4 regions of the Peribacillus sp. ACCC06369 genome follow, and region 4 is predicted to be linked to each of the others. Evidence: riboswitches for the same ligand, from Rfam matches in the RefSeq annotation. Region 4 holds a riboswitch; each other region holds the start of a gene.
What was found. A riboswitch is a leader RNA that binds a small molecule or an ion and turns the genes downstream of it on or off. The one in region 4 is predicted to bind cobalamin.
Positions count from the first base shown of each region.

Region 1: it holds a riboswitch for cobalamin, as region 4 does, so the genes downstream of both, metE (5-methyltetrahydropteroyltriglutamate--homocysteine S-methyltransferase) here and QUF78_RS11945 ((2Fe-2S) ferredoxin domain-containing protein) in region 4, are expected to answer to the same signal.
Region 2: it holds a riboswitch for cobalamin, as region 4 does, so the genes downstream of both, QUF78_RS06095 (ribonucleoside-diphosphate reductase subunit alpha) here and QUF78_RS11945 ((2Fe-2S) ferredoxin domain-containing protein) in region 4, are expected to answer to the same signal.
Region 3: it holds a riboswitch for cobalamin, as region 4 does, so the genes downstream of both, QUF78_RS27055 (ABC transporter substrate-binding protein) here and QUF78_RS11945 ((2Fe-2S) ferredoxin domain-containing protein) in region 4, are expected to answer to the same signal.

Region 1 covers NZ_JAUCEN010000002.1:796,474-801,801, forward strand. Annotated here, with positions in the region: gene metE (5-methyltetrahydropteroyltriglutamate--homocysteine S-methyltransferase) at 1-2,013, opposite strand, end outside; cobalamin riboswitch at 2,168-2,359, opposite strand; gene QUF78_RS04645 (potassium channel family protein) at 2,617-3,036, shown strand; gene bcp (thioredoxin-dependent thiol peroxidase) at 3,099-3,569, shown strand; gene QUF78_RS04655 (aminopeptidase) at 3,581-4,705, shown strand; gene QUF78_RS04660 (D-2-hydroxyacid dehydrogenase) at 4,839-5,328, shown strand, end outside.
Region 2 covers NZ_JAUCEN010000002.1:1,078,201-1,083,528, forward strand. Annotated here, with positions in the region: gene QUF78_RS06090 (ribonucleotide-diphosphate reductase subunit beta) at 1-760, opposite strand, end outside; gene QUF78_RS06095 (ribonucleoside-diphosphate reductase subunit alpha) at 806-3,103, opposite strand; cobalamin riboswitch at 3,244-3,423, opposite strand; gene QUF78_RS06100 (manganese-dependent inorganic pyrophosphatase) at 3,717-4,646, shown strand; gene QUF78_RS06105 (hypothetical protein) at 4,746-4,892, opposite strand; gene QUF78_RS06110 (SulP family inorganic anion transporter) at 4,978-5,328, opposite strand, start outside.
Region 3 covers NZ_JAUCEN010000002.1:5,324,072-5,329,399, forward strand. Annotated here, with positions in the region: gene QUF78_RS27045 (heme ABC transporter ATP-binding protein) at 1-760, opposite strand, end outside; gene QUF78_RS27050 (FecCD family ABC transporter permease) at 766-1,779, opposite strand; gene QUF78_RS27055 (ABC transporter substrate-binding protein) at 1,784-2,749, opposite strand; cobalamin riboswitch at 2,929-3,103, opposite strand; gene QUF78_RS27060 (polysaccharide deacetylase family protein) at 3,191-4,072, opposite strand; tRNA gene QUF78_RS27065 (tRNA-Arg) at 4,277-4,350, shown strand; gene QUF78_RS27070 (hypothetical protein) at 4,848-5,015, shown strand; gene QUF78_RS27075 (DNA topoisomerase III) at 5,233-5,328, opposite strand, start outside.
Region 4 covers NZ_JAUCEN010000002.1:2,272,815-2,278,142, reverse strand. Annotated here, with positions in the region: gene cobK (precorrin-6A reductase) at 1-221, opposite strand, end outside; gene QUF78_RS11955 (sirohydrochlorin chelatase) at 218-1,141, opposite strand; gene cobJ (precorrin-3B C(17)-methyltransferase) at 1,160-2,815, opposite strand; gene QUF78_RS11945 ((2Fe-2S) ferredoxin domain-containing protein) at 2,830-3,198, opposite strand; cobalamin riboswitch at 3,348-3,537, opposite strand; cobalamin riboswitch at 3,743-3,938, shown strand; gene QUF78_RS11940 (hypothetical protein) at 3,922-4,092, shown strand; gene QUF78_RS11935 (energy-coupling factor ABC transporter permease) at 4,113-4,856, shown strand; gene QUF78_RS11930 (energy-coupling factor ABC transporter substrate-binding protein) at 4,858-5,169, shown strand; gene cbiQ (cobalt ECF transporter T component CbiQ) at 5,156-5,328, shown strand, end outside.

The DNA.
Region 1 (5,328 bases), 1.5 Mb from region 4:
GATGGAAATTACATCGGCATCCAAGGAAGAAATGACATCCATGAAACTGTTGAAGTCGCAATAGCACATATGCGTGTGAATTTGCGTTGTATCCTCCACGCTTGATGTGGATATCAAGAACGAATTCACAGCCCAGTTCAAATACTCATCGCGATCGCTTTTTTTCAATGGTAGACCTTCCCTAAGTGCAGGTTCATCAACTTGGATCATTTTGATTCCTGCCGATTCCAATGCAATGACTTCTTTTTCCAAAGCAAGTGCCAGCTGGTAGCATACATTCTCCCTGGAAATATCATCACGGACAAATGACCAGTTCAAAATCGTGACAGGACCTGTAAGCATTCCCTTTACGGTCTTCTTCGTAAGTGATTGTGCGTATACACTTTCCCTGACTGTCATCGGTTCGATGAAATGGATGTCGCCATAAATGACTGGTGGTTTTACGCAGCGAGACCCATAGGATTGTACCCAGCCCTTTTCTAGAAAGACAAATCCGCCTAACTTATGACCGAAGTATTCAACCATATCCGTCCGTTCGAATTCCCCGTGTACGAGAACGTCCAAGCCGATTTCTTCTTGAATGTCGATCCACCTGCCGATTTCTTCGTTAATGAATGTTTCATATTGCGCAGCGCTCCATTCTCCTTTTTTGAATTTCCCGCGTGCTTGCTTAACTTCAAATGTCTGGGGAAAACTACCGATCGTTGTTGAAGGTAGAAAAGGCAATTTGAAAAATTCCTGTTGTTTTTGGTAACGTTCTTTAAATGGCAGCTGACGTCCAACATGCTCTGATTTAGCCTTTTCGACACTGGATTGTACACTCTTATGATTCCGTGCATTTGAACTAGCTAACGTCTGAACCGTTAATTTATTAGCATCGACCTTATCGGCGATTGCTTCAAAGCCCTGATTATTCCCTTTGACCAAGAGTGTTATTTCTTCAAGTTTCTCATCGGCGAAAGCAAGGGTTTCTTTCACTTCTTTTGAAACGGCGGTTTCATTACGAACGGTCACTGGAACATGAAGCAGGGAACAAGAGGGTTGAAGCCAGATTCGGTCTTCGGCTACTTTTTTCTTTAGAGTGTCGATCAATTGAATCTTTTTCGATAAATCAGAAAGCCAAATGTTTTTTCCATCAATCACACCTGCACCAAGCACTTTGTCCTTCGGGAAGCCGGATGCTTCAAGATTACTTAGATTCCTTCCTTTATCATGTACAAAATCAAGACTGATTCCCTGAACTGGTAATTCGATGACTTCTTGGTAGTGTTCCACGGCATCAAAGTATGTTTGCAGCATGATGTTTAGGTTTGGTGCTGCTTCATTCAGTTTTTCATAAAGGTAAGTAACAGTTTGCATATCATCTTTGGAAATGGATGAAACAAGAGAAGGCTCGTCCATTTGAATCCACTTCACGCCTTCTTGCTCCAACTCCTGCAGGATTTGCGTATATAGAGGAAGCAGGCGCAGGATTATGCCAGGGATATCTTGTTTTTTGAAGCCTTTGGAAAGGGAGATGAAAGTATAAGGTCCGATTAACACGGGCTTCGTTTCAATCCCTAGCTTTTCCTTGGCTTCCCGATATGCTACAAGTGGTTTATTTTCTGTTAAAGTCAGCTGTGGCAGTTTTAATTCAGGGACGATATAGTGATAGTTCGTATTGAACCATTTCGTCATTTCGGAAGCGACCTCATCATTGTTCCCGCGAGCCATTGAATAATAAACGGAAAGGGGAACGCTTCCGCCTTCATAGGCAGAGTAACGTTCAGGAACAAGACCGAACATGACGGACATATCGAGCATTTGATCATAGAAAGTGAAGTCGTTGACAGGAATGATATCAATGCCTTGATCTTTTTGTTTTTGTAAGTTGCCTAAACGGATGGCTTTTAGTTGTGCCGTAAATTTTGGTTCATCGATTTTCCCAGACCAATATGCTTCCAATGTACGTTTCCATTCACGATCTTCCCCGATTCGCGGGTACCCCAAATTACTGCTTTTCAAAATTCTCATCCTCCTACTTTCCTTTGATTTGTTTAAAAACAATAAAAAAAGCACCCCTAACTGTCAATAAGAGAAAGTTAGAAATGCTTAAAATAAAGAGACATGCAGAATGCCCCTTATAATTATAAGGTCCCTAACACCTCCCTATCTCCCGTAGGTTAAAACAGTGTTGTCGAAATAGGCAGGTCTCCTGACTTAGGGAATATCATTAGCAGCGAGCCTTCCCGATCCGTAGATCAGTGGCATATTGGATGGCGCTAACATTCCCATTACAGTGGCGGGACCGTGCCGGAATCAAACCGGGCTTCCCTTTTAATCCTAATGAAAATTAGGAACCTATTTCCACATATGAAATTTCACTAAACCTGCTGATAAACTGATTGCAGGTACCAAATATTTATAAAATAAAAACTATTATAAAAATTTAGATAATCTTAACATATCCGACCAAAAGGGTCAACATGAAAAAAATCGGGAAACGTTCCCGACATTTTGACAAATGCCTTTAGGGTGTGTGAGTGATAAGGCTGAAGTCTGTTCCTAAAAAAGAATATATTGTTAGGACAGGGAGTATGTATAAAGGAAGTGGCGTTTTGAAATGGGGCGTAGGGGATGACTTTCTACATCTTGATTGCAGGAATCATTTTTTGCATGGTGATGAGCATTCGGACGTTATTTCTTGTTGAGTCGGGAGGAAAGAAGTTTTCTCTGGAGGATATGCTGTGGCTTGGCAATTTATATGCGACGATATTAGTTGGATTTGCACTGATTTATTTATTATACGAGCTTCAGAATCATTCGGTGATTCTTGATATGGGCAATCGATTGGATGGCACATTCTATGAACAGTTGAAGACTTCTTTTTATTTTAGCGCGATGACCATGTTTTCTGTAGGGTATGGAGATATAGCCCCAATTGGAATGGGCAGGATGATAGCTACCATTCAGGCTTTCATCGGGTACACACTCCCGGCAGCGTTCGTGATTCGGACGGTGATCGATCTGGAGCATAAAGATAGGAAGGATAAATGAAAGTTGTGTTTCTTTCGATTATTGGGTACTCTTACCATAATGAAGGAAATGGAGGATTCAATATGACTGTTAAAATTGGAGAAAAAGCACCTGATTTTCAACTCCCTGCAAACAATGGTGAAATGGTTTCCCTATCGGATTTTAAAGGGAAATACATCGTTTTATATTTTTATCCAAAAGACATGACGCCAGGATGCACGACGGAGGCCTGTGATTTCCGGGACCACAATGAACAATTCGAGGAATTGAACGCTGTCATTATTGGTATAAGCCCAGATCCGGCGGCACGTCATGAAAAATTCATCGAAAAACATGGATTGCCTTTTCTGCTGCTAGCTGACGAAAACCATGAAGCGGCTGAATCATTTGATGTGTGGCAATTGAAAAAGAATTTCGGCAAGGAATATATGGGCATTGAACGTTCAACTTTCCTGATTGATAAGGCAGGTAAAATAGTCAAGGAATGGCGTAAAGTAAAAGTCAAAGGCCACGTCGAAGAAGCGCTTGAAACTCTTCGAGACCTAGAAAAATAAGGGACAGGCAGATGAAGGATGAACGAATAACGAAGCTTGCGGCCAGGCTGATTCATCATTCGATACAATTACAGCCAAAAGAGAGAATCCTCATCCGGGGCCATATCAACACGAAACCATTGTTGAAAGAGCTGATTGATGAAATATACAGGGTGGGTGCTTATCCATATATAGAACTCGAAGACGATGAGATTAGCCGACATCTGTTACAAGGGAATGTGAAGGAACAACTTGATACATCGTCGCAATGGGCTTTGAAGAAGTATACGGATATCGATGCGGTCATCATCATCACCAGTGAAGAAAACGACGTGGAAATGACTGATGTTCCCATCGAGAGGCAACGTATTCAAGGGGAAGCTATGAATTCTCCCACTCTTTTCTATGTAAACAACCGACGGTGGGTCTTACTTAAATATCCCACCAACGCATCAGCGCAAAAAGCCGGCATGAACTTCGACAGGTACCAAGACTTCCTTTTCAAAGTATGCACTATGGATTACGGGAAAATGGAGGCGGCATTTAAACCGTTAAAGCAATTGATGGAACGGACTGACAAAGTCAGGATCGTTTCACCGGGGACAGATCTGACTTTTTCCATCAAAGGTATGCCGGCCATCATATGTGCCGGCAAAAAGAATTTACCTGATGGGGAAGTGTTTACGGCACCCATAAAAGAAAGCGTCAATGGAAGGATATCCTTCAACGCACCCACAACCTATGAAGGAATCACCTTTAGTGACATGGAATTAAACATTGAAAAGGGGAAAATCATTAAAGCCATTTCCAATCAACCTGCCAAAATGAACCGGATTCTGGATATCGATGAAGGGTCCCGTTTTATCGGGGAGTTCGCAATTGGAATCAATCCATACATATTGGAACCTATGGACGATACATTGTTCGATGAGAAAATAAGCGGGAGTCTGCACTTGGCTCTGGGACTTGCCTATGGAGAAGCGGATAATGGAAACCGTTCATCTATACACTGGGATATGGTCTTGATCCAGCGTCCTGAATATGGCGGTGGTGACATCTACTTTGACGATGTGCTGATCAGAAGGGATGGAAATTTCATATTGCCTGAATTACATGCATTAAACCCAAATTCATTAAAACAAAGCCTTTTTTATTAAGGCTAAGGCTTTTGTCCAACTCAAAAAGGGGACACCTGAATATGCTTTATTAAGGGAATACCTCCTCAGAGAAAGTTGCACGGGACACACAGAGCCCGTGTTTTTTTATGTTAATTAAAAGGGAGAGATAAACATGTTAATACTTTCAACAATCATTCCGAATGAAAGCATCCAAACGAAGATGATGGACGCATTTCCTGATTTGAACTTCATTTATCAAGAAGGATGGACGGATGAGCCACTTAATGAAGCGGAAATCTTGATTACATACGGTGAGGATTTAAATGAAGAAATCATTGGGAAAGCGGCGAACTTAAAATGGATAATGGTCATGAGTGCAGGATTGGAATTAATGCCTTTTAAAGCCATTGAGGAACGCGGCATTTTGGTGACGAACGCAAGAGGCATTCATAAAATCCCAATGGCCGAGTATACGATAGGGATGCTTTTACAATATGAAAAGAAACTGAAACTGCTTATGAAGAATGAAAGGGAAGAACTGTGGCATAGAAAGATTGAAGTAGGGGAATTGAATGGCAAAACGATGCTCGTTCTTGGTGCCGGTGCAATTGGAGGAGAAGTGGCCCGTTTGGGGAAAGCCTTTAGGATGACGACTATGGGGG
Region 2 (5,328 bases), 1.2 Mb from region 4:
TCGTTGTATAAATGAACTTCGTGTTTTCTTCATTATTTAACTCAGGATATTCATACATCAAGATTTGAACGAGCATTCCAATGAAATCGAAATGGACCATTTCATCGCGATGAATATAGGATATCATCGTAGCCGAACCGGTCATAAGGTTCTGGCGTCCTAAATTATAATAGAAAGCGAAAGCCAAATAGAAATAGATCCCTTCGAGGTTCGTTGAATGGATCAGTGCCTCGAATAAATGCTGGGGGCTTGGATCGTCCACGAACGTTTGATAGGCATCCACGATCGGTTGATTACGCTTTATTACTTCAGGATGTTCTTTAATGCGGTCGAAAAGCTGTTTTTGCTTGCCTACTGGGATCAGGGAAGCAAGGATATAGGAATAAGATTCATTATGGATGGATTCCTGCTGGGCCATATTGGCCAGGATAGCTTTTGCCGCCGGATCTTTGATGTACCGAAGGATTTCTACTAAAGTGGGCGTTTGTAGACTGTCCATTCCAGCAATCATCGTAAGGATATCAAGAAAAGCGTCCTGGATATCTTCGTCCAATTCGCCCCACTGCTTTTTATCCTGAATCATGTTCACGCTCGATGGTTTCCAAAAGTTATTGATGAGCTGAGTATAGGTATCATAGAATTTTTCGTACTGAATATCGTTCCAAAGGAGAAAGCCTGAAGCTTCTCCTTTGAAAACACCTGTCGCTTTAGTTGGATGCGTTGGTTCCAGCATCCGGATCTTTTTGATATGATTTGTCATTCGTGAAAACTCCTTTAAGAGTAGATTACTGGGTTATGGTTGTCGTTAACTTGAACAGCTTTCGCAGGCATTGTCATATTCGGAAGAAGTTGAACGAACATAATATGTTGATTTCAACCCGGATTCCCAAGCGGTTAAATGTATATCCAATAGGACCTTGGCTTTGATTGTGTTGTGTACATACAGATTAAAGCTGATTGCTTGGTCAATATGGCGTTGGCGGGCAGCATTTTGCCTGATGCTTTCCAGTTGATCCAAATTAAATCGGGTCTTTTTATAATATTCATACGTATTTGGCGTCAAGCCTGGTGCGGTCACCTTGAATTTAAAGTTTTTCTTTTCCTCGTAAAATTCAATTTCATACAAAGGATCGATCCCATCCGTGGAATTACCGATCTTGGCGGTCGATGAATTGGGGGCAATGGCCATTAGATATCCATTACGGGTCCCGTGTTCCTGGACGTTTGCTTTTAAATCCATCCATTTTTGATCCGTATAGTCACGCAGTTCGAAATATTCCCCTGTATGCCAATCCGATCCTTCGAAATATGGGTACGTTCCTTTTTCCTTAGCCAATTCATTGGATGCCTTGATCGTTAAGTAAGCGATCTTTTCGTATAATGCATCGGCATATTCAACAGCCTCATCCGATTCCCAATAAATATTCTGTGTGGCAAGTAAATGATGCCATCCAAACGTTCCTAAACCAATTGCCCGGTAACGTTTGTTCGAGATGGATGCTTGCTTGACCGGAAGATTATTCACATCGATTACGTTATCCAGCATCCGGATCTGAATGGGAATCAACCTTTCCAAAACATCGCTGCTCACCGCACGGGGCAAGTTAATGGATGAAAGGTTGCAGACAACGAAATCGCCGCTTTTACGAACAACAACGACATCTCCATCTTCTGTTTCGTATTCATCGGTGATCGTCGAAGGGCTTAAGTTTTGAGCAATCTCGGTGCAAAGGTTAGAACAATAAATCATACCTTTATGTTTATTTGGATTCTTCCGGTTCACTTCATCGCGGTAGAACATATATGGTACGCCTTCTTCTAATTGAGAAATCATGATGCTTTTCATGATGTCCATCGCATTGATCTTTTCAAAGCTATAGTTTGGAAGCGAACCATTTTCTGCGGCCTCGACAGCAAGTGCATAATGATTCCTGAAGCTTCCTTCGCCTTTCTTCTCGTCGTAGAGGTCTTCAAGTGAGAATCCAAGGGTTTGCTTGACGGTATGCGGATCGAAAAGATACCATTCTTTTCTGTCACGTACAGCCTCCATGAATAAATCAGGAATGCATACACCCGTAAAAATATCATGGGCTTTTAATCTGTCATCCCCGTTTTGCGTCTTCAAATCAAGAAAGCTCATGATATCTTTATGCCAGGCATCCAAGTAAATCGCGATGGCACCTTTACGTTGCCCCAGTTGATCGACACTGACAGCTGTCTGGTTGAACAGTCGAATCCAAGGAGTCGTGCCGGAACTATTTCCAGAGAAACCACGGATATCGGAACCAAGCGAGCGGATCTTACCAACGTAAAGACCGACACCGCCGCCGAATTTTGATACTTTTGCGGCATCGTAGTTAGATAGGTAGATACCATCAATGGAATCTTCAATTGCGTCGATAAAGCAAGAGCTTAACTGTCCATGCGTTTTTCCTGCATTGGAGAGTGTAGGTGTCGCAACAGTCATATAAAGGTTGGACATTGCCCAGTAAGCTTCTTTGATAAGTTGCAGGCGGTGCTCCGTTTTTTCCAATCGCATGATTTCCATCGCGATGATCATGAAGCGCTCTTGGGGCAGTTCGTAGACCTTGTCCTTTTTTGGGCGGGCTAGGTAGCGATCGTTTAATAAGTAGATGCCTATGTAAGAAAATAATTTATCCTTTTCCGGGTCGATCACCGAACCCAATTCCTCAATTTCCGCTTTCGTATAAGAAGAGAGCAGTTCTGATTTATAGATGGGGTAACGCTGGCCTTCTGAAAGTTGGGAGAGTTCCGTGATCAGTTCATAGAATGGGCCATAACTCATGCCTTCATAACCTCGATTGGCTTGTGCATCCCTATACATCGCATTCAACAGTTCTGCTGCAGCAACGAACGTCCAATCGGGAGCATCGATATCGACACTTTCCAGAGCGAGCTGAATCAGTTTCTTTGATGCCTGTTCTTCGGTTGAGTCACTTTTGCGATCAAGCCATTTTGTAAAACGCTTCTTGAACTTTTCCATATCGAGACGGCCTTCAAATTCCTTCGATAACATCTCAAGCTGGATGGAATTCGTGTCGGTGTCATTTTCACTTATGGTAGAGTTATATGTTTGAGTCATTAATAATCCTCCTTGTAAACTTCCGCTAAAATAAAAAAAAACCGCCCAATGAATTGAGCGGATCAAACGATAGAATAAAAGAGCCATGAAAAAATAGCCATTATGCTATCGTTTCATCATCTCAATCCCCGAAGAATAAGAAACGTGAAAAATTCAAGGCAGGTCTCCTGACTCATGATCATCCTACTTTGAGTCCTTCCCGTATAGAGAGCTATACAGTGGTTTCTCATTTCGTCACATTTACAGTTGCGGGGACAGTTCCGGGTTCGCACCGGATTCCCTTTTCAGCCATCGCTGGCACCTTGGATTACAAAAAAATCTATATATAGTTATTGGTGTTGTTTATGTAATCAATATCTAGTATTTCTGCTTATATTATCGTAAGCCATATACGATGATAATTCAACTAATATATTTGAGAAAAACCAACCCTTATCTATTGACAAAGAGAAGGTAGAGGGTGAAAGAATGAAAGATTTTATTGGGGAATGGGTAATTCAAGCGCTGAATTTAGGGGATTTTGTGTTAAAATAAAGTGTATAGTAAAGGTGGCTCTCCTTTATTGCGATAAGGGGATTCGCGGAAAAATATTTATGAAAAAGGAGATAAAATCTTGGAAAAAGTATTAGTTTTTGGACATAAAAACCCGGATACAGACACAATCTGTTCAGCAATCGCTTATGCAGATCTGAAAAAGCAGTTAGGTATCAACGCTGAACCAGTTCGTCTGGGTGAAGTGAATGGTGAAACTCAATATGCGTTGGACCACTTCAAATTCGAAGCTCCTCGTCTTGTGGAAAAAGTGGCAGGGGAAGCTGATGGCGTGATCCTGGTCGATCACAATGAACGCCAGCAAAGTGCTGAAGATATTGACCAAGTACGTGTGTTGGAAGTTATCGACCATCACCGCATCGCTAACTTTGAAACAAGCGATCCTTTATATTACCGTGCGGAACCAGTTGGCTGTACGGCAACCATTTTAAATAAAATCTATAAAGAAAACGGCGTTGAAATCCCAAAAGCGATTGCAGGTCTTATGCTGTCTGCCATCATTTCGGATTCTTTATTGTTCAAATCGCCGACCTGCACGGAGCAAGACGTTGCAGCAGCTATGGAACTGGCTGATATTGCGGGAGTCAACGCTGAAACATATGGTTTGGAAATGTTGAAGGCGGGAGCTGACTTGAGCGACAAAACGATTGCCCAGCTTATCACTCTTGATGCAAAAGAATTCTCCATGGGCATGGCTAAAGTGGAGATAGCTCAGGTCAATGCTGTTGATCCGAACGAAGTCCTTGCTAAGCAAGCCGAACTAGAAGCAGCCATTGAATCGGTCATCGCTGTGAAGGAATTGGATTTATTCCTATTCGTAGTAACGGATATCCTGACCAATGATTCTGTTGCCTTGGCTCTTGGTAAAGCAGCCAACGCAGTGGAAAAAGCATATGACGTTTCATTAAACAATAACATCGCCGTCTTAGAGGGCGTTGTATCGCGTAAAAAACAAATCGTGCCGGTCTTAACGGGCGTATTCAGTAAATAATATAGGGAAAGGGGTGCTCATTAAAAACGTGGGCATCCTTTTTCTGTACATGCAAAAAAAGACTCAACCATCCATTTAAAGGTGTTTGAGTCTTTTTTCTTAATTCAAAGTTTCCTTTTCTTTTTCATAGGCGATGACAATCAGTTCTTTATTGGCTTCCTCGCCAAGTTTGCTTTCAAAGCTTTTCAGTTCATTCAATAAATCTGGTGACAGATTTGCTGCCGTATAATCCTGCTCGGATGTCATGCTTTTCGCTCCTTTCAAAAGGAAATATTTCATGTTATCTATTTTGTCGGTTTGAAAAGTTTCTATTCAGCAGAGTTTTACTTCTTCAAGAAATTTTACTTTCGGATGTAGCGAGTTTTTCCAGCAATAACGAACTTTCCTCATCGAGGCCTTGCACCTGGACAGGTGTACCTCGTAGCTGATATTTTAGGACAACCGTATCAACAGCACCGACTGCAGAAGCATCCCATATTTTAGAGAGGGAAAAGTCGATGATGATTGCATCGGCTTTTTCCTTGAAATCAAACTTCGAAACAAAGTCCTGGACCGAAGCGAAAAATATTTGTCCGCTAATACGATAAGTGATTTTCTTAGCATGGATGTCTTCCGTTTTCTCAACAGCCACTTTAGAAATTTTAGCTGAGAAGAAAATCATGCTCAAGAGCACTCCAGCCAA
Region 3 (5,328 bases), 3.1 Mb from region 4:
ACATTTGCGGTTTCGGAAGGGCGGGATGTGGATGTTTTTCGATCGTCGTACGATATACCCCCTGAATCCGTTCCTGTCGGAGCACTTCATTCGGCACATCCACAACCAAAATTCTCCCTTTTTCAAGCAACATAAGCCGATCACAATATAACCCAGCCAAATTCAAGTCATGAAAAATTGAAATAACGGTCAACTTTTGCTCTTTTGCCATTTTCCTCATTAGATCAAGAAGATCCTTTTGATAGGAAAGATCCAAGTGGTTCGTAGGCTCATCCAAAAAAAGGATTTCCGGTTCTTGGGCAAGTGCCTGTGCCAATAAGACCCTTTGTCTCTCCCCGCCTGATAATCGTTCAAATTGAAGATCGTGAAAATCCGCTACTCCCGTTTGTTCCATAACCCGTTGGACAATCGTTTCATCTTCTGCGGACCAACTATGGAACCAACCTGTTTGATGGGCATATCGCCCAAGTGAGACCGTCTCTTTCACCGTATATGAGAAAGCTAATGAGGAATGCTGAGGGAGCACAGCAATGACCTGTGCAAGTTGTTTTGACGAATAATCCTTCAAATCCCTTCCTCTTATCCGTATGCTTCCGCCCGTATAATCGAGCACCCCGCTAAGCATACTTAAAAGCGTCGTTTTTCCGCTGCCATTTGGGCCAAGAATCCCGAATAATTCCCCTTTATGTACATCAAAAGTAACAGAGTCCAAAACAGCTTTGTTGTCATATCCACCTGTTAACCCTTTAACTTCAAGCATCCATCTTACCCTTCTCTCCGTCTCTTTAATAAAATCAGCGCGAATGCGGGTGCCCCGATAAGTGAAGTGATCACCCCGATTGGCAGTTCCGATGGGGCAATGATCGACCGTGCTACAAAGTCCGCCAATATTAGGAATCCGCTTCCTACCAGCAATGACAACGGAAGCAAATGTTTATGGTCAGGTCCCCAAATCTTTCGGACAAAATGAGGAATGACCAATCCTACAAAGCCAATCGCCCCTGAAACGGCAACGGCTGCCCCTGTCAACACCGAACCGGCTATCAAAATCCACATTTTCCGCCGCTTAACATTAACACCTAAGTGTTTTGCCCGGTCTTCCCCGAAAGTCATCGCATTCAATTCGCTCGTATTCATGATCAAGATCAACGAACCAATAATAAAAAACGGCAAAATGATTGCAATATAATTCCAGCCGCGCATTGAAACGCTTCCCATCAGCCAGCCGATGATTTGTCTTAATTCATCACCAGTCAGCGCAATCATCAATGAAATGAAGGCACTTAAAAACGAGCTGAAAATGATTCCCGTTAAAATGATCGTTTCCACTTTCATCGATCGATCCATTTTTTTTGCAAAAGCCAGTACGCAGAACATCGTGAGCACTGAGCACACGATGCTCAATGCCGGAAGAGTATATAAACCGATGAATGGTAGTGATATATTCAAGAATATTGTCAATACGGCACCGACTGATGCTCCTGATGAAATACCTAATGTGTAAGGGTCAGCGAGCGGATTCCGGAGCAGGCCCTGAAACCCCGCTCCCGAAATCGCAAGTGATGCCCCAACAAAACCCGCTAGCAACACACGCGGCAAGCGGATGTTCATCACAATATTCGTAAGCATTACATCCGGATCAGCTGAAATCGGTAAATGAAAAATCTCCTTGCCGATAATTTGTAATAGTACAGGAATCGGTACTGGCACCGAACCAAAGGAAATGCCTATCGTCATTGCGAATAACAAAAATAATAACGCAATCAAATAAGCAATCATCCATTTAGTTGTCAAATAGGTTCGGATAGACTGATTTGGCAAGTTCCTCTACTCCCTCTATTAAGCGTGGACCGGAACGGGTCACCAAGTCGGAATGGACATCAAAGACTTGGTCATCCTTCACAGCATTTACGTCTTGCCACCCTTTTCGGCCCTTCACTTGACTTACTGCATCTTTTGTATAATAACCATACGTTGTAATGATGACATCCGGATTTGCAGCAATCATAGACTCTTCATCAATTTTTGCCCATCCGTCCAGTTCAGCAGCTGCATTTTCCGCTGAAATAATTTGAAGCATTTCATTCATGAAGGTATTTTTTCCAGGTGTATATATCTCAGGTGACGGTGAAACCTCCACAAAAACGGTCTTCCTATCCGCTTCCTTTACGGATTTGGCTTTTTCCTGAATATCCTTGAGCTTCGTTTTCATGTCCGTAACGATTCCGTTTGCCTTATCATGTTCCCCTGTTGCCTGTCCAATCATATCAATAGAATCATAGACTTGGTCAAAGCTTTGTGCATCATTGACTACGAGGACAGCAATTCCAGCATCCTTAAGCTGCTGCAAACCCTCATTCGAATTATGGGCACTGGATGCATGGGCAAGAACAAGGTCGGGCTTCAAGGAGACAATCATCTCCGTGTTCATTTCCATTCCGCCAACTTTTTCAATTTCTTTCGTTTCTTCCGGATAATTATCATAGTCGGAAACACCAACAACCTTTTTACCCAAGCCAAGTGCAAAGACAACTTCCGTATTACTTGGTATCAACGAAACGATTTTCTTCGGTTTTTGTTCTATCGTCACCTTTTCGCCTGTTGCATCTTTAATCGTAATCGGGAAAACTTCCTGTTTGGCATGATTCGTTTCCTGCTTTTCTTTTCCTTCATTAGTAGCATCGCTACAGCCAACCATCATACCTGCAGTCAGCAACATCACCAGTATCAGACCAAAAATCTTCTTCATTTTCATTCCCCACAATCTTTTTTTCTTTTAATTTCTTCACACCTAATGAACAAAACGCATTATCGGAAGATGCACCCCAAAACAAAAGCACCTCCCGTTAAACGGAAGATGCTTGTATGGCAACAATATAATTACGGACTCTTTAGGGTCTGCCACACACCTTCCCATCCGCGTAGGTTACAGGTGTACGAATTTTGGCAGGTCTCCTGGCTCATGGTCATCGTCAACGGCACCTTCCCATATCTCATACAGTGGTAAACATCCGTTGGCTCCCATATACAGTGGCGGGACCGCGCTGGCATTTCACCAACTTCCCTTTTAAGTCATTAAGACACCAAATCGTTCATATGTATATAATTTTCACTGCCTTTCATTATACACCATGTAAGAATCGATTATTATATGATTTTTCTGACTTGCCTCGAAATGACCCGTCCATCTTCAATGATTAGAAGCATTTTCAATCAGGGACGCAAATCCCTCGACTGATAATCCCGGTGAAATCCGAACCCTATGCAGGGAATGCATCCCTTGGTCCCTTGAAGCTCCTCCAGGTTCGGTAGTGACTGCCATCTTGTATCCAGCTTCTTCTGACACCCATAGACTTTCTTCGTTATACCGGCCAACCGGATAGGAAATTACTGTCGTGTCCTGGTCGAGGATACGGTCGAATAGCTCCTTCGACTGAACCATTTCCGCTTCTTGCTGCTCTGCCGTCATCCGGTTCAACTCCAAATGGTTGATAGTATGACTTTCGATTGAAATCCCATTCCTGCTCATCTCCAACATTTGATTTTCAGTCAGGTGATGACCTTTATCAATGGACTTCCCGATCATGAAGATGGTTGCTTTCATATCATATTCTTTTAATATGGGGAAAGCCTCCGTGTAGTTATCTGTATAGCCATCATCAAAAGTAAGCCAGACGCACTTATCACTTGGCATCCGATTTTCGGTTAAAACGAGGAATGCTTCTTTAGGGGATAATGTATAGTAACCATTCTCCCGAAGCCAAGTCATTTGGGATTGGAATTCCTCTCTTGGAACCCGAAGGCCATTACCTTCAGAAATGCTATGATACATCAATATTGGAAACTGAACCGCGGAATCGGCCCTTATCCAGTTTCTCGTATCGATTTGTTCCGGTTCGTCCTTTGAATCCTGTCCGGTGCCATTCTCCGCTGCCTCAACCACTTCAATGTCATCTTCCGCAATCGGCGCAGCCCTCTTTGTGCCTATACCCTCTAAAATCCCTTGTGAGCATGCAGGTAAAATTAATATCCCCAGCAATGCCACAAACAGTAAAACTCTGTATTTTCCCACTATCATTCTCCTATTTTTTTCTAGTATAATAGTACCAGAAAACCAACCAATAATAAAGTATTCCATTTAACGAAAAAAAAGGAAAAAGCAGAAATAAGAGACCCGCTAAGCGTTTAGATGATTTTTTCATAATTATTATTGCTATTAACTTGAAAAGTTTGCCTATAAGAAATATAATAAATAGGTCGTCGACTTTTTTTATATGTCCCAGTAGCTCAGCAGGATAGAGCGACAGCCTCCTAAGCTGTAGGTCGTAGGTTCGATTCCTATCTGGGACGCTAATTTTAAAACCCTGTTACAATGCGGTATCTCCGCGTCGTAACAGGGTTTTTCTGTTGGTATGGCCTTACCTATTTAGGTTTTTGAGGGGCTTCCAATGTAAAGGTCGGATTTCTAGATACCGGTATGAGAAAAGTCGGAAGTATCGGCGAACATTACATTATGAGATTAACCATTTAATTTTCTTTCAACTTTTTGACTCTGTTTAAAGAGAAGTTTTAATTAATGATGTTTTTCGATATATATATCCGCAGAAAAGTAATATTTTTTTGAAATATATGTTTTAACCTGTCCCATCCGGGTAGATAAATACTGTAAGACATTCTCACCAAAGGAGATGATGTGCACGATGAGTACAATCAGAAGCCAATGGAACAAAGAGAATGACGCAGCGGTGTTTAGTCCCGGTGATCAGCGTTAGAGTCAATTGAAGAGTTAGTCGATAACCAAAATGGGAATTACTAGTCTTCTCGCCCAAAGGAGGAGGATACTGATCATGAGTATTTACAACCTATGGAATCCAGAGAATGATGAAGCAATTTTCAGTCCGGGTGATCAGCAGACATTTAGTACGCTTACACTAGCAGATACGGATAAATACACACATACAACTGACGAAACACTTGAATATGAATTACACGGCACCGTACTGAATGAAATTTAACCCTAAGCAGTGATATATGGAAAAGGATGGAGCGAATGCTCCATCCTTTTCTGCTGTCTTTTACTTTTATATGGATTTCGCCACTTCATCAAGCGGCAATCTTTTGTCTGGAAAGATGGACCTGCCCACAATGAACTTGCCCACCCCGCCCCATGCAAATACCCCCCAAAAAAAAGGCCCTTTCACTATTAAGCTTAAAGTGAAGGACCATTTTCTTTTATTTATCGAATTTCAGTTTGGCCAAAGCATCCGCTAAGGCAGTATTGATCGGCTCTTCTTTATTTTGCTTTTTCATATAATTGGAGACTTCATT
Region 4 (5,328 bases):
AATGGGTGACTTGCATCAACTACAGCCTGAAAACCTTTTTCAGAGATTAAAGAGGTCATATCCTCTGCAGTTAATCGGCCAATCCGGGTGGATATCCCTGCATCTTGCAAACTCTTCGCCGCCGACTCGGTTACAACAGTTGCCAAAACCTTGAATCCCACCTGCTGCATCTCAATCGCTAATTCCCGCGCATCACTTGTACCCGCCAAGAACAAAATCATTTTGACGTACCCACCTCTTGCCCATCGTGCTGATGGTCGTGGTCATGATGGTCGTGGTCATGATGGTCATGGTCGTGATGGTCATGGTCGTGATGGTGATGATGGTGGGCATGTCCATGTTCCTCGACATATTTTCGATAGTTTTCCAAATCACGTGCCCCACTTGATCTGCCTTCACTAGCTTCAATTACTCGTTCTTGCAGAATGTTCTGTAAGGTTGGATGATACCCAAAATACTTCGCCAAAATAAATTCCCGATCAAGATATTGCTCTTGATAGCCTTTCAGCATATCCTCCATTCTTTCCATTAACACCCCCGTGAAGAGGAAATATGGCAGCATCACTATTTTTTTTGCCCCCAACCGGATGCATCGTTCAATGCCTTCATCAACATGCGGGTCCGTTACACCCATGAACGCTGTTTCGACCCATTTAACGTTTAATTTTTCCCATAACAATCGGGAAATTTTATATATATCACTATTTGCATCAGCATCACTGCCTCCTCGGCCAATTAGCAATATTGCTGTCTCAGCCTGTTCCGAGGATGTATCGAAGCCGGCTTCCTCAAGTCGGTCTGTCAGGATCGTCAATACATCATGGTGGACCCCGATCGTTTGACCATATGTGAATTTCACTTCTGGATATTTGGTTTTCCCATCCTCTATTTCAGCTGGGATATGTAATTTCGAATGTCCTGCATGCAACAAAATGATCGGTATGACGATAACTTCCGTAGCCCCTCGTTTTACACAATTATCAATGCCTTTTGATATATTCGGTGTCGCAAATTCCAGGAAGCACGTTTCTACCAAAAAACTGTCATCCATTGCCGGAATCATATTTTTAATAAAATGAACGACTTCTTCGTTTCCCGAAGCCAGGCGGCTTCCGTGTCCTACAAACAAAACTGCTTTCATTTACTTTCCCCCTCTTGATTAGTCTTCACAAGGCGCAGGCTCTATGTTTATTTTGGGAGCAATGTCCTGATAAGAAAAATTCTGTATCTTTTTTGAACGTTTGAAGTATTTAAAAAGCCGCTCATTTGGATGGGCATTTTGCTTATACTCCCCGACAATGTCCGTAATCAATTCAACAAGCCGTTCCGGTTCAATGCCTTCAGCTACCGGCTGACCTGGATGGGCCGTTCTTCCAACCGGTTTAGCTCCAAGAAATAAGTCGAACTTCCCTTTTCGGAAAACAATCCCGATGTCATCCATCACGGCACTATAACAAGCCATTCCACACCCATTAAATCCGATGTTCAGTTCCTTAGGCATTTTCATTCCGCCAAGCACCCGGTGTATTTCATCCGCATATGGTATGGATTCCGCTTTTTCACCATCACAGAAATCACAGGCTTTTAATGTCAGTACATCTCCAATCGGCGATAATAGAAAGTTTGCTGATTGCAATTTCCCCGTAATGACTTCCGGGTCCGTTGTCGGGATCTTTAAAACGATCTTATGATTTGGCGTGTATTCCATCGTTCCCTTTTCCCCGACAACTTCCGCAAGTGTCATCATTTGTTTGGGAGTGAATTGTTTATTCGCCACACCTGGACTTACGGCAAGTTCGAATACCGACTCCATTTTTTGCTGGACAATCGGCTTAATTGATTGCTGAACGGTTTGACCCTTCACTCTTGACAAGGCTTCCATTGCCATTTCAAAAGAAGCGGACTTCTTTTCTGGTGCTTTTGTAAGTAATCCAACTCCTCCAGCAGGCTCTGTTAAGGTTTCTTGCATGGAATCGGCTTCTTGATCTAATGCCCACGGTTCTGCTTCTTTTTGCAGACGCTGATGCGGCTTCAATGTTTGCTTTTCCGAATTCAATGTATATTTCCTCTGATAACCTCTTGGTGTGATGATTTTGTCATCGTATAAGAAGGTGGATGAATTACCGATAATGACGGTGGTCAACATTCCAATATCGTGATTCAACATATCTTTCAAATTGGTTATGACAATATCCTGCCGATCGCGATAAGCACTTTTCACCAACCCGACTGGTGTATCTGGCGAACGGTAGCGAAGGAGAATTTTCTGTGTTTCAACAATTTGCCTAGTCCGCCTGCCGCTGCGCGGATTATAAAGCGCAATGACAAAATCAGCCATTGCAGCTGCTTCCACCCTTTTAGCGATTAGGTCCCAAGGAGTTAAATGATCACTGAGGCTGATCGTACACGAATCGTGCATGACTGGTGCCCCAAGTAAAGACGCACAAGAGTTGATTGCAGAAATACCAGGAATGACTTCAATGCCCACTCCAGTTTCTTCTTTCCAACCTTTTTCAATCAATACTTCATAAACCAACCCTGCCATCCCGTACACTCCGGCATCCCCACTGGAAATGACAGCCACTTTTTTTCCCAACTCCGCTTGTTTTACTGCTTCCTGAGCACGTGATACCTCTTCAGTCATCCCCGTACTAATGATCGTTTGATCTGTAAGCAGTCCCTGAATGAGTTCAACATAAGTTTTATAACCAATGATGTAGTCACTTTCTTGAAGGGCTTCGACAGCACGTTTGGTAATGTGTTCAAAATTCCCTGGTCCAAAGCCCACGACGAATAATTTACCGTTTGTACTCATTAAGACATCTCCTTTTACGATTTGTTCTTTGAAATACCCGTATGAGCAGGAAAATCCGGATTAGGCGTCATTTCCCCATCACTGAATTGGTAGATCATCTGTGGAACATATTCCCCATCTTCGATATTGCTGACAATCTCCCGACCGAAATCAGGCGTATCCACTCTATACCATTTCCCTTGGGGATAGGCAATCACAACGCAGGCATCCTTACATCTTCCGTTACAGCGTGTCCTGGTTGTATGAATTTTCAAATCCAGTCCCTTTGAAGTAATTTCATCACGAATCGCTTGAGTTACTTCTTCCCCGCCCTTTTTCATGCAACTGCTTCCATTGCAAATCAACAAATGCGTATTTGTACCCTTCAAGTTCCAAGTAGTCATCTTCTTCCTCCTGAGTTCAGGGAAAAGGCAAAATAAAAAACCTTAACATAAGAGTCAAGGTTTAAAAAACTATATGAATGAGGAGCCCTCCGCAAATATGCTGAATCTCCCAAAATCGTCATAGTCCTTCTACCTTTCCCTCCGAAAAGTATCATACAATTTCAAAAGCAGGTTTCCTGGCTTACGCTTCATTTTACTTTGTCCCTTCCCGGCTTTAAGCCAGTGGTTATCGACAAATTCATCAGCGTTTACAGTAGCGGGGGCTGCATCGGATTTTCACCGATTTCCCTATTATCCCTTGCATATTCACACAAGAGCACTTTTAAAATGAAATATTTGGTTTTATTATACAATTATAGCTAACCTTATCTATCATATAACAACTTTAGCAAAATTCAATAGTTTATTCCGACTGTTTAGAAAAGTTTAATAGTGTAAATCCAGCCATAAGCCTTTCCTCTCTGCAATCTTAGTCAAAAAAAAAAAAAAAGAGAGTGTAGCTGGAATTATTTCTTTATGGTACACTATACGAGAATTTTCGAAATAATTACATAAGTTTTATGGTGTTGAATTTCTCGGAATTCAGCTTAAAAGGGAAGCCGGTGAAAGTCCGGAGCGGTCCCGCCACTGTAAAGGGAAGTCCTATTACGTTAACATTAATCCACTGTCAAATGAGATGGGAAGGATGTAACGGGACAATGAACCTAAGCCAGGAGACCTGCCATGAAGCGTGAAACTGTTTCAGCCTACGAGGATGGGTGTGCGGATCAGGCAGAATGGCCCATATTGGTTTATGCTGCAAAATTCCTGTTCATTACGCACTTCTTTCTTTTGAGAGAAGTGCTTTTTATGTTGGGCGCCGCTTTTCTTCTAAAGTTTTGGCAGAAAAATTAAAGGTGTTGAAAGGAGAAAGAATGAAAAGAGTCAATTGGAAAATTCTTTATTTTGTCATTTTACTGCTTCTTGTCCCAAAACGTGCGATGGCCATGCATATCATGGAGGGCTTTTTACCAATTGAATGGGCCATATTTTGGTGGGCCGTGACCCTTCCATTTCTAATCTTGGGTTACCGGTCCATTAGGTCCAAAGTAAGGGAAAACCCAGAAACAAAAATGATGCTCGGTCTATCGGGTGCATTCGTATTCATATTATCTGCCTTGAAGATTCCTTCCGTTACGGGAAGTTCTTCACACCCTACCGGAGTTGGTTTAGGTTCCATATTATTCGGGCCATTGGCCATGAGTGTCGTAGGCTCCATCGTTCTATTATTTCAAGCTGTTCTACTGGCTCACGGAGGATTGACGACATTAGGGGCCAATGCATTTTCCATGGCTGTATGCGGACCTTTCATTGCTTACTTTGTCTTCAAGGGCGCAACTAAATTGGGGTGGTCTTTTTCGCTGGCCGTTTTCTTGGCAGCTGCTTTTGGCGATTTAGGAACCTATGTGGTAACTTCCGTTCAACTTGCACTTGCTTTTCCATCCGAGGTAGGTGGATTCATGGCCTCATTCAATAAATTTGCTGGAATATTTGCCCTGACCCAAATTCCCTTGGCAATCAGCGAGGGATTATTGACAGTGGTTGTGATGAATTTCCTAAAAAAATACAATCTAGGCGAATTGAAATTGCTGCGAGTTTTATCTAAGGAGGCCCGTTAACATGAAAAAAAGTTTATTGCTGCTTTTCCTGGTCGTCATTCTTGCCACCATACCGTTAATAACCCAACAAGGAACGGAATTTGGCGGTGCCGACGGCGAAGCTGAAGAAGCCATCACTAAAATTCAGCCGGAATACAAGCCTTGGTTCAATAGTATTTGGGAGCCGCCAGGTGCAGAAACCGAGAGCTTATTATTTGCGCTGCAAGCTGCAATCGGAGCTGGTTTCATTGGATACTTCATTGGCGTAATGAGACAAAGGAATAAACAAACCAAACAAGAAATGAACGAAAAATCGAAACATGTTACTCATTGATAAATATGCCTATTTCAATGGGCTAAAGGATGTACATCCGTTGGAAAAGATGATTTTTGCACTCTCCCTTATGCTGTTTTCGTTAACGGTAAGGGATTTGGCCGTTTCGCTCATCACTTTTATGGTGATGAGCGCTTTAATCATTTTTGTGGCAAAAAT